3 regions of the Shewanella loihica PV-4 genome follow, and region 3 is predicted to be linked to each of the others. Evidence: predicted binding sites of a transcription regulator. Region 3 holds the regulator's gene; each other region holds the start of a gene.
What was found. The regulator sigma-54, encoded in region 3, starts transcription at its own class of promoters, with help from an activator protein. The targets are predictions, from matches to a motif close to GTTGGCACGNNNNTNGNNT.

Region 1 (4,888 bases), 2.2 Mb from region 3:
GCTGGGAGCTTCTGATGGCCGATAACGATACCAGTCAGGAGAAGACCGAAGAGGCGACCCCCAGGCGACGCGAACAGGCGCGAGAGAAAGGGCAGGTCGCCCGATCTAAGGAGCTGGGCACCTCAGCTGTGTTGATGTCGGCGGCGGTAGGGTTTGCCGTCATAGGGCCGAGCCTGGGCCAGTCGTTGATGAGCGTGATGACCAAGCTGTTTACCATGAGCAGACAGGAGATCTACGACACCAATAGCCTGTTCAATATCTGGATGATGGTCTTCAAGGAGCTGGCGATCCCTATGGCCAGCTTCGTGCTGTTTCTCGCCTTTATCGCCTTCTTGGGTAACGTGGTGCTCGGTGGGATAACCTTCTCCGCCAAGGCGTTCATGCCCAAGGGTAATAAGATGAATCCCATCAGCGGCTTTAAGCGTATGTTCGGGGTACAAGCCCTGGTGGAGCTGACTAAGGGAATCGCCAAATTCTCCGTGGTGGCCCTGATGGCCTATCTGCTGCTGAGCTACTATTTCAACGATATTCTTACCCTGTCCCAGGGGCATCTGCCGGGCAATGTCTATAACGCCCTGGATCTGCTGGTGTGGATGTTTATTGTGCTCTGCTCCTCTACCGTGATCATCGTGGTGATCGATGTGCCGTTTCAGATCTGGAACCACAATAAACAGCTGAGAATGACCAAGCAGGAGATCAAGGACGAGTACAAGGACACCGAGGGTCAGCCTGAGGTGAAAGGCCGGGTGCGTCAGATGCAGCGTGAGATGGCGCAGCGGCGCATGATGGCCGAGGTGCCCAATGCCGACGTGATTGTGGTCAACCCAGAGCACTATGCTGTGGCGGTAAAATATGATGTGACCAAGGCCGCCGCGCCCTATGTGCTTGCCAAGGGGGTAGACGATGTGGCCTTTAAGATCCGTGAGATCGCCCGCGAGCATGATGTAGCCATCGTCTCGGCGCCGCCATTGGCCAGGGCCATCTATCACACCACCAAGATAGATCAGGAGATCCCCGAGGGGCTGTTTACTGCCGTGGCCCAGGTATTGGCTTATGTGTTCCAACTGCGTCAATATCAGCAAAAAGGTGGTAAGCGTCCGACACCTATCCCTATCAATCAGCCGATCCCTGATGAGCTAAAATACTAACGCTTTAAGTTGGTTAACTCTTATTTTGCGTCTGTACTGTCTGATATTTGTTCGTTTGTTATCCGCTCGAGTCGCTGCGAACTAAGCCGGCCTTAAGTTGGCGTACTTTTTGCTGAATCCTAGCTAGATGTCAAAGTTCAGGCGCTAGATTGATGGATTTGAAAGCAACGCTCGGTCAGATAAAACAGGTAAAACCCGCCAATTTTAAAGGGATAGGTACGCCCATATTGGTGCTTGCGGCGCTGGCGATGATCGTCTTGCCCATGCCGGCCTTCCTGTTGGATATCCTGTTTTCTTTTAATATCGCCTTGGCCCTGGTGGTCTTGCTGGTGGCCATCTATACCGACCGCCCCCTGGATTTTGCTGCCTTTCCCACAGTGCTGCTGGTTGCTACCTTGCTGCGTTTGGCGCTTAACGTCGCCTCGACCCGTATCGTCTTACTCGAGGGGCACAACGGTGGCGACGCCGCCGGTAAGGTGATTGAGGCCTTCGGCTCAGTGGTGATTGGCGGTAACTATGCCGTGGGTCTGGTGGTGTTTCTTATCCTGATCATCATCAACTTCGCCGTGGTAACCAAGGGCGCCGGACGTATCTCAGAGGTGAGCGCTCGCTTCACACTAGATGCCATGCCAGGTAAGCAGATGGCAATCGACGCCGACCTTAACGCCGGGATCCTTAATCAAGATCAGGCGCGTATTCGCCGCGCCGAAGTAACCAAGGAGGCCGACTTCTATGGTGCGATGGATGGTGCCTCCAAGTTTGTAAAAGGCGATGCCATCGCCGGTATCATGATTCTGGTGATCAACATCCTGGGCGGTTTCGTCATAGGTATGGCCCAGCATGGGCTGGACTTCTCCTCTGCGGTTGAGATCTACACCCTATTGACTATCGGTGATGGCCTGGTGGCGCAGATCCCTGGTCTCTTGCTCTCCATCGCGGCGGCCTTGATGGTGACCCGTCAAAACGAATCTGGCGACATGGGACAGATGGTTATGAGCCAGATGTTCGACAACCCTAAGTCGCTGGCCATCGCCGCCGGCGTCCTGCTGACCATGGGCATAGTGCCTGGCATGCCGCATTTCGCTTTTCTCAGCTTTGGCCTGATCACCGCGGGTGGTGCCTATTTTCTGCATCGTAAGAAAGATCTCGACAGACAACGTGCCTTGGAGATCGCCAAGTCCTCACCAGCGACTCCCGGCGATGCCAAGCCCAAAGAGCTTAGCTGGGATGATGTGCAGCAGGTGGACACCATTGGTCTGGAGGTGGGCTATCGTCTGATCCCGCTGGTGGATAAGGGCCAGGGTGGTGAGCTGCTTGGACGTATCAAGGGCGTGCGTAAGAAGCTCTCTCAAGAGCTGGGCTTTCTTGTTCCCGCCGTGCATATTCGCGATAACCTGGATCTGGCGCCAAACACCTATAGGATCTCCCTGATGGGTGTGGCCTCAGGTGAGGCGGATATTCGTCACGATTGTGAACTGGCCATCAACCCAGGTCAGGTTTACGGCAAACTAGATGGTGTCGAGACCACAGATCCCGCATTTGGTTTAGAGGCGGTATGGATCGCCCCTGAGCTCAGAGAACATGCTCAGACTCTAGGTTATACCGTGGTGGATGCCGCTACCGTAGTGGCGACTCACCTGAGTCAGCTGTTAACCAATAACGCCTCCAAGCTGCTGGGCTACGAAGAGGTGCAGCAGCTGATGGATATGCTGGCCAAGCATTCGCCTAAGCTGGTCAGTGGTTTCATTCCCGATGTCTTGCCGCTGGGCACTGTGGTCAAGGTGATGCAGAACCTGCTTAACGAAGGCGTGTCGATCCGCGACCTTAAGACCATAGTTCAGACTCTGCTCGAGTACGGGCCTAAGAGTAACGATACCGAGGTGCTTACCGCTGCTGTACGTATTGCACTTAAACGCATGATTGTTCAAGAAATAAGCGGTCCAGAGCCGGAAATTCCTGTCATTACTTTGGCGCCCGAATTGGAACAGATGTTGCATCAGTCTATGCAGGCAACGGGAGGCGAGGGGCCGAATATCGAACCTAGCCTTGCCGAGAGGATGCAAAAGTCGTTACTCGACGCATCCCAGCGTCAGGAGATGGTGGGCCAACCAGCCATCCTACTGACATCGGGTATGTTACGTTCGACGCTGTCGCGTTTTGTTAAACATACGATTCCAAATCTGCGGGTGATCTCTTACCAAGAGGTACCCGATGAGAAACAAATTCGCATCGTATCAGCGGTCGGCCAGTAGAGGGTATTTAAGTGAAAATAAAACGTTTTTTGGCAAAAGATATGCGCTCTGCATTGGCCCAGGTGAAAGAGACATTAGGTTCGGATGCGGTGATCATGTCGAACAAGAAAGTTACCGGCGGTATCGAGATCGTCGCCGCGGTAGACTACGATGAGCCTAAGCCGAGCGTGGCGAAAAATGATGCCGCGCCTTTGTCACCCAGCTTTCTCGATCTGGCCGAGGAGAAGGTTTCTATCGGTCGTCAGCCCATTAAGACAGAGTCAAAAAAACAGCCATCACCCGTAGCCGATTCGCTGCAAGCGCTGCTCGAGCGTCAACAAAATCGCGTCAGTCAGCAATTAAGCCAATCGAATGAAGCACTCGAGATGCCTGCCTGGGCCCAGGGATTGAAGGCGCCAAGCGATGAAATGGCCGCGCCTAATATGCATGGCGGCATGCAGGCTAATCCCCATGCCAACACACACGAGAGCCAGAATTTTAACCGTGCCAAGCGTGATAAGAGCGCGCCGGCCAGCGAGATCGAGTCTATGCGTGAAGAGCTGGCATCACTTCGCAACCTACTGACACATCAGGTGACCTCACTGCTGACTGAGCAGAAGAGTCGTCTGGATCCTGTGGGCGCCATGTTAGAGAGCCGCCTGCTGGATGCCGAGTTTAGCCCTGAGGTCGCCGCCAAGTTATCGGCCTTGAGCGAGCACTATGTGCCAGCGGACTTGGTGAAGGCCTTGCCACGCAGCCTGGCGAACATGCTCGACAACCAGGGGGACGACATCGTTCGTCAGGGCGGTGTGGTCGCCTTCGTGGGCCCAACTGGTGTGGGTAAGACGACGAGTGTCGCAAAATTAGCCGCTCGATTCGCCGCGCAGCATGGTTCAGATCAAGTTGCACTCATTACAACGGATCATTATCGCATTGGAGCCTATGAGCAGCTGGCAACCTATGGCAAAATAATGGGGTGCCCGGTCAAGCAAGCTCATGATCTCAATGAGTTGGAACAAATTCTTTATCAGTTCCGCAATCGCAAGCTAGTATTGATAGATACGGCGGGCATGGGACAGAGAGATGTGAGATTGTTCCAGCAACTTGATAATTTAACTGCAAATAGCAGATTACCTATTCGCAGTTATCTGGTACTGTCATCTACAAGTCAAAGAAGAGTGCTTGAAGATGCCGTCGCGCAGTTTACCCGGATTCCATTATCCGGCGCGATTTTGACCAAATTAGATGAATCAGTGGCCTTGGCACCGGCGTTGAGTGTGTTGATTCAAAGTGGATTACCTTTGAGTTATGTCACCGATGGACAAAGAGTGCCAGAAGATATGCAAGTGGCCGACACCTTAGCCTTAGCCAACAAGGCCCTGTCGGTACTCGAAAAGAAAGTGCAACCAATACAGAATAACGAAAGGTCATATGAACAGGCCTACGCATTTGAGTAATATAATGAGTCGGGATCAAGCAAGCGGTTTACGTATGATGAATCAACCATAT
Region 2 (4,888 bases), 2.2 Mb from region 3:
AAGGCGGTGATCGGCCATGAGCTTAAGACACATCCCGAACATATTCTAGCCGCCCTGCGTCAAGGGGTCGACGCCCTACCGCTGAAAGAGCAAGGGGCGCATCTGCGTCTACATCCAGAGGATCTCGCTATCGTCGAGCGACTCTATGAAAGCGCGCAGCTAACAAAAAATCATTGGGAGTTAGAGGCCGACCCGACCTTGAGCCGCGGCGAGTGTATCGTAAGCAACAGCCGTAGCCGGGTGGATATGGGGCTGGAGCATCGCATCAAGGCGGTGTTCGATAAGCTTATCGCCAGTGAGCAGCGCCTCGAGCAGCAAAGGCTACAACAGCTAGCTGCCATGGAGAAGGTCCCCGAGCATCAAGACCAAAACCAAGACCTAGACGGCGACGCTGCGCAAGCGGGCCTCGAAACAGATAGCCAGACAAGCGATCCGCAACAAACGCAAGTAGTTGACGCATCGCAAGTCGCGCCGAGCGAACAGATTGCACCTGACGCACCGCAAGAGACGAGCCCAGATGAAGACACGTCAAAACCGGCTTCTTGATAAGTTAAGGCAGCATACCCAGGCGGTCGCCCCTTTTATGCCGGAGGCCTCGGGCCAGCTGGTGCGCGTGGTAGGCCTAACGCTGGAGGCCACCGGCTGCAAGGCGCCCGTGGGCAGTCTGTGTAGCATAGCCACCATGGCAGGAGATCTGATCGCCGAGGTGATAGGCTTCGATGACAAGCTACTCTATCTGATGCCCATCGAGGAGCTCAGCGGCGTGATGCCTGGTGCCAAGGTGACGCCGCTCGGCGAGCAGACTGGGCTGAATGTCGGCATGGGCCTGCTTGGCCGCGTGCTCGATGGCAATGGTGCGCCGATAGACGGCTTGGGGCAGCTGCATACCGATCAGAAAGCTACCCGTCATGCCACCATGCTAAACCCCTTGGCGCGCCGCGCCATCAGCGAACCTTTGGATGTGGGGGTTCGTGCCATCAACGCCATGTTGACCGTGGGTAAGGGCCAACGTATGGGTCTATTTGCCGGTTCGGGTGTGGGTAAGAGTGTGCTGCTGGGCATGATGACCCGGGGCACCACGGCCGATGTGATTGTCGTTGGTCTGGTGGGGGAACGTGGCCGCGAAGTGAAAGAGTTTATCGAAGAGATCTTGGGCGCCGAGGGACGTTCCCGCAGCGTGGTGGTGGCGGCGCCCGCCGATACCTCGCCGCTGATGCGTCTTCGAGCCTGTGAGACCTCGACCCGTATCGCCGAATATTTTCGCGATCTGGGTTACAACGTATTGCTGCTGATGGACAGCCTGACTCGTTACGCCCAGGCGCAGCGTGAGATCGCCCTGGCCGTCGGTGAGCCGCCGGCCACCAAAGGCTATCCGCCCTCTGTGTTTGCCAAGCTGCCTAAGCTGGTGGAGCGCGCCGGTAACGGCGGCGCCGGCCAGGGCTCAATTACCGCCTTCTATACCGTGCTGACCGAGGGCGATGATCTGCAGGATCCGATCGCCGATGCGGCGCGGGCGATCCTCGATGGCCATATTGTGTTATCGCGGGCATTAGCCGATTCGGGTCATTACCCTGCCATCGACGTCGAGGCCTCTATCAGCCGTGTGGCGCCTATGGTGATCAGTGACGCTCATCTGGAGGCGACGCGCCGGGTGAAGCAGATGTATTCTCTGTACCAACAAAATCGCGACCTCATCTCTATCGGTGCCTATACTCAGGGGAGCGACCCTCGTATCGATAACGCCATACGGCTGCAGCCAGCCATGAACGCCTTCCTGCGCCAGACCATGAAGGAAGCCATCAGCTTCGATTCCAGCGCCTTGATGCTGGGTCAATTGAGCGCCCAGTGTCAGGTCTAGCCTGAATTTTATCGGAGAGCGTAACGGCCATGGCAAAGCATGACCCCTTAGAGACAGTACTCAAGTTAGCCCTCGACGCCGAGGAGGCCGCGGCGACTCAGCTAAGAGGCGTGCAGTTGACGTTGAATAAATGTCGCCAGCAGCTCGATGCCTTGCAGCAGTATCGTCTCGATTACATGAAACAGATGGAGGCGCAACAGGGGCAAGTGATTGCCGCCAGCAGTTATCATCAGTTTCATCAGTTTATCCGTCAGATCGATGAGGCGATCGAGAAGCAGGTCTTCGCCGTGTCGGAGACGGATAAGCAGCGTCAGAAGGCCCAGCAATATTGGCAGGGTAAGCAACAAAAGCGCAAGGCTGTCGAGCTGTTACTCGCGCATAAAGCCGAAGCAAAACAAAAGTTTGAGGCTAAACAGGAACAGAAGATGATCGACGAGTTTGCCTCGCAACAATTTTTCCGCCAGTCTACCCGTTAATCCCCTAATAGGTACAATCAGTAGAGGCGTGCGTCTCTTCATCATCCCCATACAATTCTACTGTCTCGCCACTTTTTTCAAGTCAAATTGTAATACCAATCACGGTAAGTAAGTGATCAGAAGTAGTGTAGGAAAGACGTTCGAGGACAAGGCATGATCTTTCGATAAGCAGTTATTCTACAATCAAAAATAGTAACGCCGTTATCGGGCATTTTAACAAGCTAGCATGATTGGTTATTTACTAGGATTGGTATGATTAACTTGGCATTTTTATTGCTTGATGTTGATTAGTAAGGGCCAATGAGTCCAAAGCTTAGCGAATAATTGACGCTCGGGTGGCACGTGACATTGTCGTGCCCAAGATGAGTGTTGGAGGAAGCATGCCACAGATGACCCAAATACTCCTATCTAATGTCGAGCCCGGCAAAGAGAAAGTCGGGGTGTTGCCCAGTGCATCAGATGCGAAGTCGACCGCAGAGTCTAAGTCAGAAAACAAAGGTTTTTCAGAGGCTTTGGCTAAGGCGAGTGGCCAGGATGAGGTGAACTCACAGGCAAAAACGCGCCACCAGTCCCAAGCCGAAAACGTGGCTCAACGCGATAACACTGATAAGGCCGATGTTAAGCAGGAGAAGGCGCCCACGCAGGACAAAGAGAGCGACGATGTCTCCAACGTGCTGGCGCAGATCCATCTGGCGAACAAGCTGGGGGATGAGGCGGAATTTGCCGCCGACGGCGTCATTTTGCCGCCGGGTGATGCTGATGGTGAGTCATCTGCCGACAATGAGCTGCTTCCTACCTTTGTAAAAGGGGCTAAGGACAAGGTCGATACCGAAAAAGCGGCCTTAGAGGGTATAGATGAGCTGCTTAACCCCGGCGCCGGAGATGATCATATCTTACCCGTCATCAATCCAAATAGCCTGGGGAGCGAGGCGATATTGGCTCAGCTTCCCGAAGATGCTTTAAGTGAGGTGATGGCGCAAACCGGTTTGTCCAAGGATGAGCTGACGGCCTTACCGCCGCAGATGCTAGAGGGGCTTATTCATGGCATAGCGGGTAAGAATAAGTCTGGAAATGGTGAGCTTGGTCAAGCTGAGGCGCTAGAGAGTGATGCTGCCAAGCTGGCGGCACTTATTAATGACGCCAAGCAATATCTCTCGGCCAAGGCGAGTCAGTCGCAAAGCAACCTTGCTGCAACTCAAACTGAGCCTTCACAAGGTGCAGGCGGTGCCAGTCAGGCGGGACTAAATCAGGTTGGGCTAAATCAGAATGAGATTAGTCAAACAGGCCTAACCTCGGCCAATAACGCGAGCGGCGTGGAAAGTGCCGTTAATGAGAAAGGCGTGAAAGCCATATTGGGTGAATCCAAGGTTGGTGAGTCTAAGTTTGGTGAAGCTAAGCTAGCTGACGCCAAGCTTGCCGCCGAGCAGGCACAAAATGGTGCTCTGAAGACGACCTCGGGCGCAGAGGGCCGCGATGGCAAAGCCGCGCAGGAGCTGCTGAAGGGCGCTAACCTTGCCGTGACCATGTCGCCAAAGGCCGGTGAAATGCCAGATGCCGCGGCAGATACTAAGCTAAACGCCTTATCGCTGCAGGGCTTGCAAGGCGCAAGAAATGAGGTCCTCCCACAATATCAAGTTTCTATCAAGCCTCAGGGCGAACCTGTGACGCAGATGCAGGAGATGATCCATAAATTCTCGCCCGTGATGCGTCAGCAGCTGGTGGCCATGGTGAGCCAAGGCGTGCAGCAGGCTGAGATTCGCCTGGATCCGCCCGAGCTTGGCCACATGATGGTTCGGGTTCAGGTGCAGGGCGACCAGACTCAGGTGCAGTTTCATGTAACCCAGACCCAGACGCGGGATCTGGTTGAGCAAGCCATCCCGCGTCTGCGAGAGCTACTGGCCGAGCAGGGGATGCAGCTGACCGATAGTAACGTCTCTCAAGGCGGCAAAGAGCAGGGCGGCAATGGCGAGCAAGGCGAGGGAGTGGGCCATGGTCTGTCTGAGATGGATGAAATTTCGGCAGAAGAGAGCCTGTTAGTGTCGAATAACGCAACAAGTTATCGTTCGGGTATAGATTATTACGCGTAAGCAGGTAACCTATAGGTTGGTATGATTGCCCAATCGTTTGATATGCGCTAAAAAATCATGACGATGCTGAGTGTGAGCCGAGTGTGATAGGGATAAGAGATGGCGGAAGAAGAATCGTTAGAACTTGAAGAGAATGTAGAGCCTAAGAGTAAGAAGAAGCTCATTATCTTTGCGGCTATTGGTGCACTCTTGGTGGTCCTGTTAGGTGTGGGTGCCTGGTTGTTCTTGTCGGGCGGCGAACCGAGTGATGAGACCATGGCCGAAGGGGAGCAAACCGAGCAGAGCGAGCCGGCAAACAGCCGTGAAGCCTTCTATGTGGGGATGCCGAGACCCTTCCTGTTCAACCTGCCGGGGCAGAATCGCTCCCGTCTGGTGGAGATCAAGGTGCAGCTCATGGTGCGTGGCTCTGACGATGACGTCTTGATCAAGAAGCATATTCCGCTTATCGAGGATGCGTTGCTGACCAC
Region 3 (4,888 bases):
ATCCACCAGTTTAGCTATGGGGTCGAGCAGCTTGCCCTCGAGCTGAATTGCCTCCTTGAGGGAGACCTTAGAGCGCGACAGCGGATGTAGCCTGCGGGTCTCGCTGTAGCGCTTGAGCAGTACATTGTCGCTTGAGTTCAGGAAGAAACTTAAGATTTCGGTATCTTTGGGGAGCTTGGCCAGCTGCTTTTCCAGCTGGATCTCTTCGCTGGGCATGTTGCGCACATCGACGCTGATGGCCACGAGATCGCTGCGCCCCTTGAGCTGCTCCAGCAGGGACTCCATCATCTGCAAGGGCAGATTGTCGACACAGTAGTAGCCTAGATCTTCTAGGACCCTGAGTGCGACGGATTTTCCCGATCCTGAGCGTCCGGATACCAAAACCAATTTCATTGGGTGATCACCTGATAGAGTTCGGATTCATCTTGGGTCTTTCTTAGCTGCTTCATGATCGCCTTATCATTGAGCTTCTCGGCCATAGCGGCCAGGGTGCTAAGATGTTGCTCGCATTGATCTGCGGGCACCAATAACGCAAAAAGGATATCGACGGGCTGATTGTCAATGGCATCGAATGCGATTGGTTCAGCACATTTCACCAGTACGGCCACGGGTTGATCTATGTTAGTCAGCCGTCCGTGAGGAATCGCGATACCATTGCCTATACCTGTGCTGCCCATTTTCTCTCGAGCCAGAAGGCTTTCAAATATTTCTTGAGAGGAGAGGGTGGGGTACTGGACAGCGGCTAAGTCGCTGATAAGCTCCAGTACCTTTTTCTTACTGCCCGGAGTGGCGCAGGTGGTGCACTCCGGCCGCAGGATGGTACTCAGTTCCATCGTTAATGTTTAGTAAGCTTCTCTTTGTGTTTAATGACCTGACGATCGAGTTTGTCAATCAGGGAGTCTATCGCGGCATACATGTCCGCATGTTCGGATGTTGCGAACACTTCTCCGCCACGGAGATGTAACTTTGCCTCAACCTTCTGTTGCAACTTTTCGACATTTAATACAACGTGCACATTATTGATCTGATCGAAATGACGTTCAAGCTTTGTGAATTTCTCTTCGATGTAGCTTCGTAGAGATTGGGTGATCTCGATATGGTGCCCAGTCAGGTTTATTTGCATAAAGATAGTCCTCCAGTTTCCAGGTTTGTTTTATAAGCTCTTGCGCTGATTCGAGGGCGGTATAAGCATTGCCTCGCGATACTTGGCAATGGTGCGTCTAGCCACCTTAATCCCCTGTTCGGCCAAGAGTTGAGCCATCTTGCTGTCGCTCAATGGCTTTTTCTGGTTTTCCGCAGCAACCAGCTTCTTAATGAAGGCACGTATTGCTGTTGAAGAGCACTCTCCGCCATCGTCGGTACCGACGTGACTGGAGAAGAAGTATTTAAGCTCGAAGATCCCTCTCGGGGTATGCATATATTTTTGCGTGGTCACACGTGAGATGGTGGATTCATGCATCTCCACCGCCTCGGCGATGTCGTTCAGTACCATGGGCTTCATCGCCTCTTCGCCAAATTCGAAGAAGCCTTGCTGGAAGTCGACGATACAGTTGGTCACCTTGAGCAGGGTCTCGTTGCGACTCTCCAGGCTCTTGAGGAACCATTTGGCTTCCTGCAGGTGGCCGCGAATAAACTGGCCATCCGCCTGACTCTTAGTGCTGCGGGCCATGGCGGCATACTGCTGGTTGACGTTGATCTTAGGCATGCTGTCTGGGTTGAGCTCGACTACCCAGCGTCCCTTCTTCTTGGTGACGGTCACATCCGGGATCACGTACTCGTCGCGGCTGGCGGTGATGGCGAGACCGGGACGGGGATTCAGGGTCTGAATAAGGGCGATGGCATCCCTCAGCTCATCTTCCTTGAGCTTGGTTTTGCGCATCAGCAGACGGAAGTCGCGTCCGGCGATGAGATCCAGGTGCTCCTTGATCAGCATGCGGGCGTTGGCGATGTGCGGGGTATCGTCGCTGTATTGGGCCAGCTGAATGGTCAGACATTCGCTGAGATCACGGGCCGCCACGCCAATAGGGTCGAAGTGTTGTACTCGCTTGAGCACCGCTTCGACCTCGTCGAGTTCGATCTCTGGGTCGCCCATGGCCTCGAGAATATCTTCGCAGGTCTGGGTCAGGTAACCGCGCTCGTCGATAGCGTCGATGATGGCGGTAGCGATGGCCAGGTCGTTATCGGAAAAAGGGGTCAGGTTCTTCTGCCATTCCAGGTGTTCATACAGACCTTCGCTGGTCTCGCCCTGAAAAGGCATGTCGTCGTCGCGCATGGCGCCCGAGCTTGAGTTTGGTGAGGCGGTGTAGACCTCATCCCAGGTGGTATCCACCGGCAGCTCGTCTGGCATAGAGTCTTGAGTCAGGGCATCAGAGGTCTCGACCCCTGAGTTATCCTGGCTCGAATCCAGCTCTATCTTGTCGTCGTACTTGTTGTCGAAGCTGTCGGTGACGCCATCGTCTTGCAGCTCGATGCTGGCGCTCTCCTGCTCTTCATCCAACTCCAGTAGCGGGTTGGATTCTAATGCCTGCTGGATCTCCTGCTGCAACTCTAATGACGACAACTGCAACAGACGTATGGCCTGTTGTAGCTGGGGCGTCATGGTGAGATGCTGACCCATTTTGAGCTGAAGTGACGCTTTCATCGTACTGCTATTCCCTTGTTTCTAATTATAAAATGAGAAAGCTCTGGCTATATGTGCCGGACAAATATATCGGATAGTTCCTAAGGCCACAATTAACGCGTGGTTTTTCCTCTGTGGCCCCATTATAAGATTAACTATAGCTTGAATTGTTCACCTAAGTACACTGCTCGTACTTGCTGGTTGTCTAAGATTTCGGCGGGTGTGCCCTCGGCGATCAGATTACCATGGCTGACGATATAGGCTTTCTCGCAGACGTCTAATGTCTCGCGCACGTTATGGTCGGTGATCAACACCCCCAGGCCGCGATTCTTGAGCTGTTCGATGATCTTCTTGATGTCGATTACCGAGATGGGATCGACCCCGGCGAACGGCTCGTCGAGAAGAATAAACTTAGGGTTGGCGGCTAGGGCCCTGGCGATCTCCACCCGGCGACGTTCACCGCCCGAGAGCGCCATGCCGTGGCTGTCACGGATATGGGTGATGTGAAACTCTTCCAGCAGGTGTTCCAGCTCCTCTTCGCGGCCATCGTTATTAAGATCGCTGCGGGTCTGGAGCACGGCCATGATGTTGTCCCGCACCGAGAGCTTACGGAAGATGCTGGCTTCCTGAGGCAGGTAGCCTATGCCTTTGCGGGCGCGTAGGTGCATTGGGTCTAGCGTCAGGTCGTCATCGTCGATAAAGATGCGGCCCTTGTCGCTCTGTACCAGGCCGACGACCATGTAAAAGGTGGTGGTCTTGCCGGCGCCGTTTGGCCCCAGCAGGCCGACGATTTGCCCGGTCTTGACCGTGAGGCTCACGTCTTGGACAACGGCACGACTCTTATAGCTCTTGGCGAGGTTCTCCGCCTTCAAGATCAGGTCTGTCATTGTTTTTCCTGTTCTGGTTTCTTCTCGGGCTTCTGCTCTGGCTGGATCTGTTCCTGATAGTTCTCAGGCTGAATGATAGTGATCACTCTGTCTTTGCCTGTGCTCTCGGCGATCAGCTGTTGCTGTTCTATGTTGTAGCGGATCTGCGACCCCGTGACCTGGCTGCCTTCCTGTTCCAGGGTGGCGTCGCCAATGAGCGTCAGGGTGCGGCTGGAAAGCTCGTAGCGGATCTCCTTGGCGCTGGCCGAGGCGGGACGGCCATCTTCCATCACCTGCGAGTAGGTGGCCGGGTTGCCGGTGGCGATCAGTATCTTGCCGCTGTTCTTCTCTTTGCTGAAGGCGCGTAGTTCACTGGCCAATATCTTGATTGAGCCTTGGGTGACCTCGACCGGACCGTGGAAGATGATCTGGTTGTTCTTAATGTCGGCTTCCTGGCTGGCGGCAGAGATCTTAACCTCTTGCAGCAGGTCGTTCACCTTGGCATAGGCGCCAACACTGACCAGGGGCAGCAGGCCCGCAAGAATAAGGCTATTTAGTTTCATATGTTCCTTCTACCTGACTCGTCAGTTTGATATTTTGGGCGTTGAGATCGGCATATAAGCCTTCCCCCGTGATGAGGAAATCACGCCCTGTGATCCGAATGCTTCTGTCGGATGTCATAATCATAGTATTGAGATCCAGCTCCAGATAGGTGGTCTCTATGGTCTGAATCGGTTCCTCTGGGCTAATGGCGTCAATGATAACATTATTTTCCAGGGTGACCCGTCCGCTATTTTTGTCCAGTGTGCCCTTGGTGGATCTCAGGCGCCACTGGGCATCGCCGTTGTCGGGGTAGACCAGATAGATGGGCTGGGTAAAGTAGGTCTGGTTGCGCTCGGCGTAATGCTCCATGTGACTGGCCGATACCCGGCTGTTGATGCCACCCTCATCATTGTATTGCACGCTCTTGAGATCCCGGACTATGTAGTCGGGACGATCGACATTATCCAGGGCCAGCTCTTCGCTGCCCTTTTTCGACTGAACCTGCCAATAAAGGATCAGTGCTGTGCCGAAGAAGGCGATGATCGCCAGCGTGACTCTGTTCATATGCTCATTCCGTGGGCCGAGGCAAACTTATCCTGGCTGAGCAGGATGAGATCCGTCAATTCACGCAATGCGCCGTGGCCGCCCTTGATATGGGTAACCATGTCGGCGTGTTGGCGTACATAGGGATGACCGTCGGCCACGCAGACAGACAGGCCAACCTGCTCCATCACGGGCAGATCCACCATGTCATCGCCAATATAGGCAACTTCCTCAGGCCTCACCTTATAGAGGTTAAGCAGCTCCTGATAAGGCTCGAGCTTGTTGTCGACGCCCTGGTAGATGTGGGTGATACCCA

Region 1: a site for sigma-54 is predicted at 1,245-1,263, ahead of flhA (flagellar biosynthesis protein FlhA). Genes of this name have one in related genera too.
Region 2: a site for sigma-54 is predicted at 2,595-2,613, ahead of SHEW_RS07040 (flagellar hook-length control protein FliK). Genes of this name have one in related genera too.

The regions. Positions count from the first base shown of each region.
Region 1 is NC_009092.1:1,587,019-1,591,906, forward strand. It holds gene fliR (flagellar biosynthetic protein FliR) at 1-15, shown strand, start outside; gene flhB (flagellar biosynthesis protein FlhB) at 15-1,148, shown strand; gene flhA (flagellar biosynthesis protein FlhA) at 1,301-3,400, shown strand; gene flhF (flagellar biosynthesis GTPase FlhF) at 3,412-4,836, shown strand; gene SHEW_RS07095 (MinD/ParA family protein) at 4,841-4,888, shown strand, end outside.
Region 2 is NC_009092.1:1,578,246-1,583,133, forward strand. It holds gene fliH (flagellar assembly protein FliH) at 1-546, shown strand, start outside; gene fliI (flagellar protein export ATPase FliI) at 518-1,858, shown strand; gene fliJ (flagellar export protein FliJ) at 1,888-2,334, shown strand; gene SHEW_RS07040 (flagellar hook-length control protein FliK) at 2,724-4,421, shown strand; gene fliL (flagellar basal body-associated protein FliL) at 4,521-4,888, shown strand, end outside.
Region 3 is NC_009092.1:3,949,346-3,954,233, reverse strand. It holds gene rapZ (RNase adapter RapZ) at 1-393, opposite strand, end outside; gene ptsN (PTS IIA-like nitrogen regulatory protein PtsN) at 390-833, opposite strand; gene hpf (ribosome hibernation promoting factor) at 836-1,123, opposite strand; gene SHEW_RS17130 (RNA polymerase factor sigma-54) at 1,154-2,641, opposite strand; gene lptB (LPS export ABC transporter ATP-binding protein) at 2,776-3,507, opposite strand; gene lptA (lipopolysaccharide transport periplasmic protein LptA) at 3,504-4,049, opposite strand; gene lptC (LPS export ABC transporter periplasmic protein LptC) at 4,036-4,593, opposite strand; gene kdsC (3-deoxy-manno-octulosonate-8-phosphatase KdsC) at 4,590-4,888, opposite strand, start outside.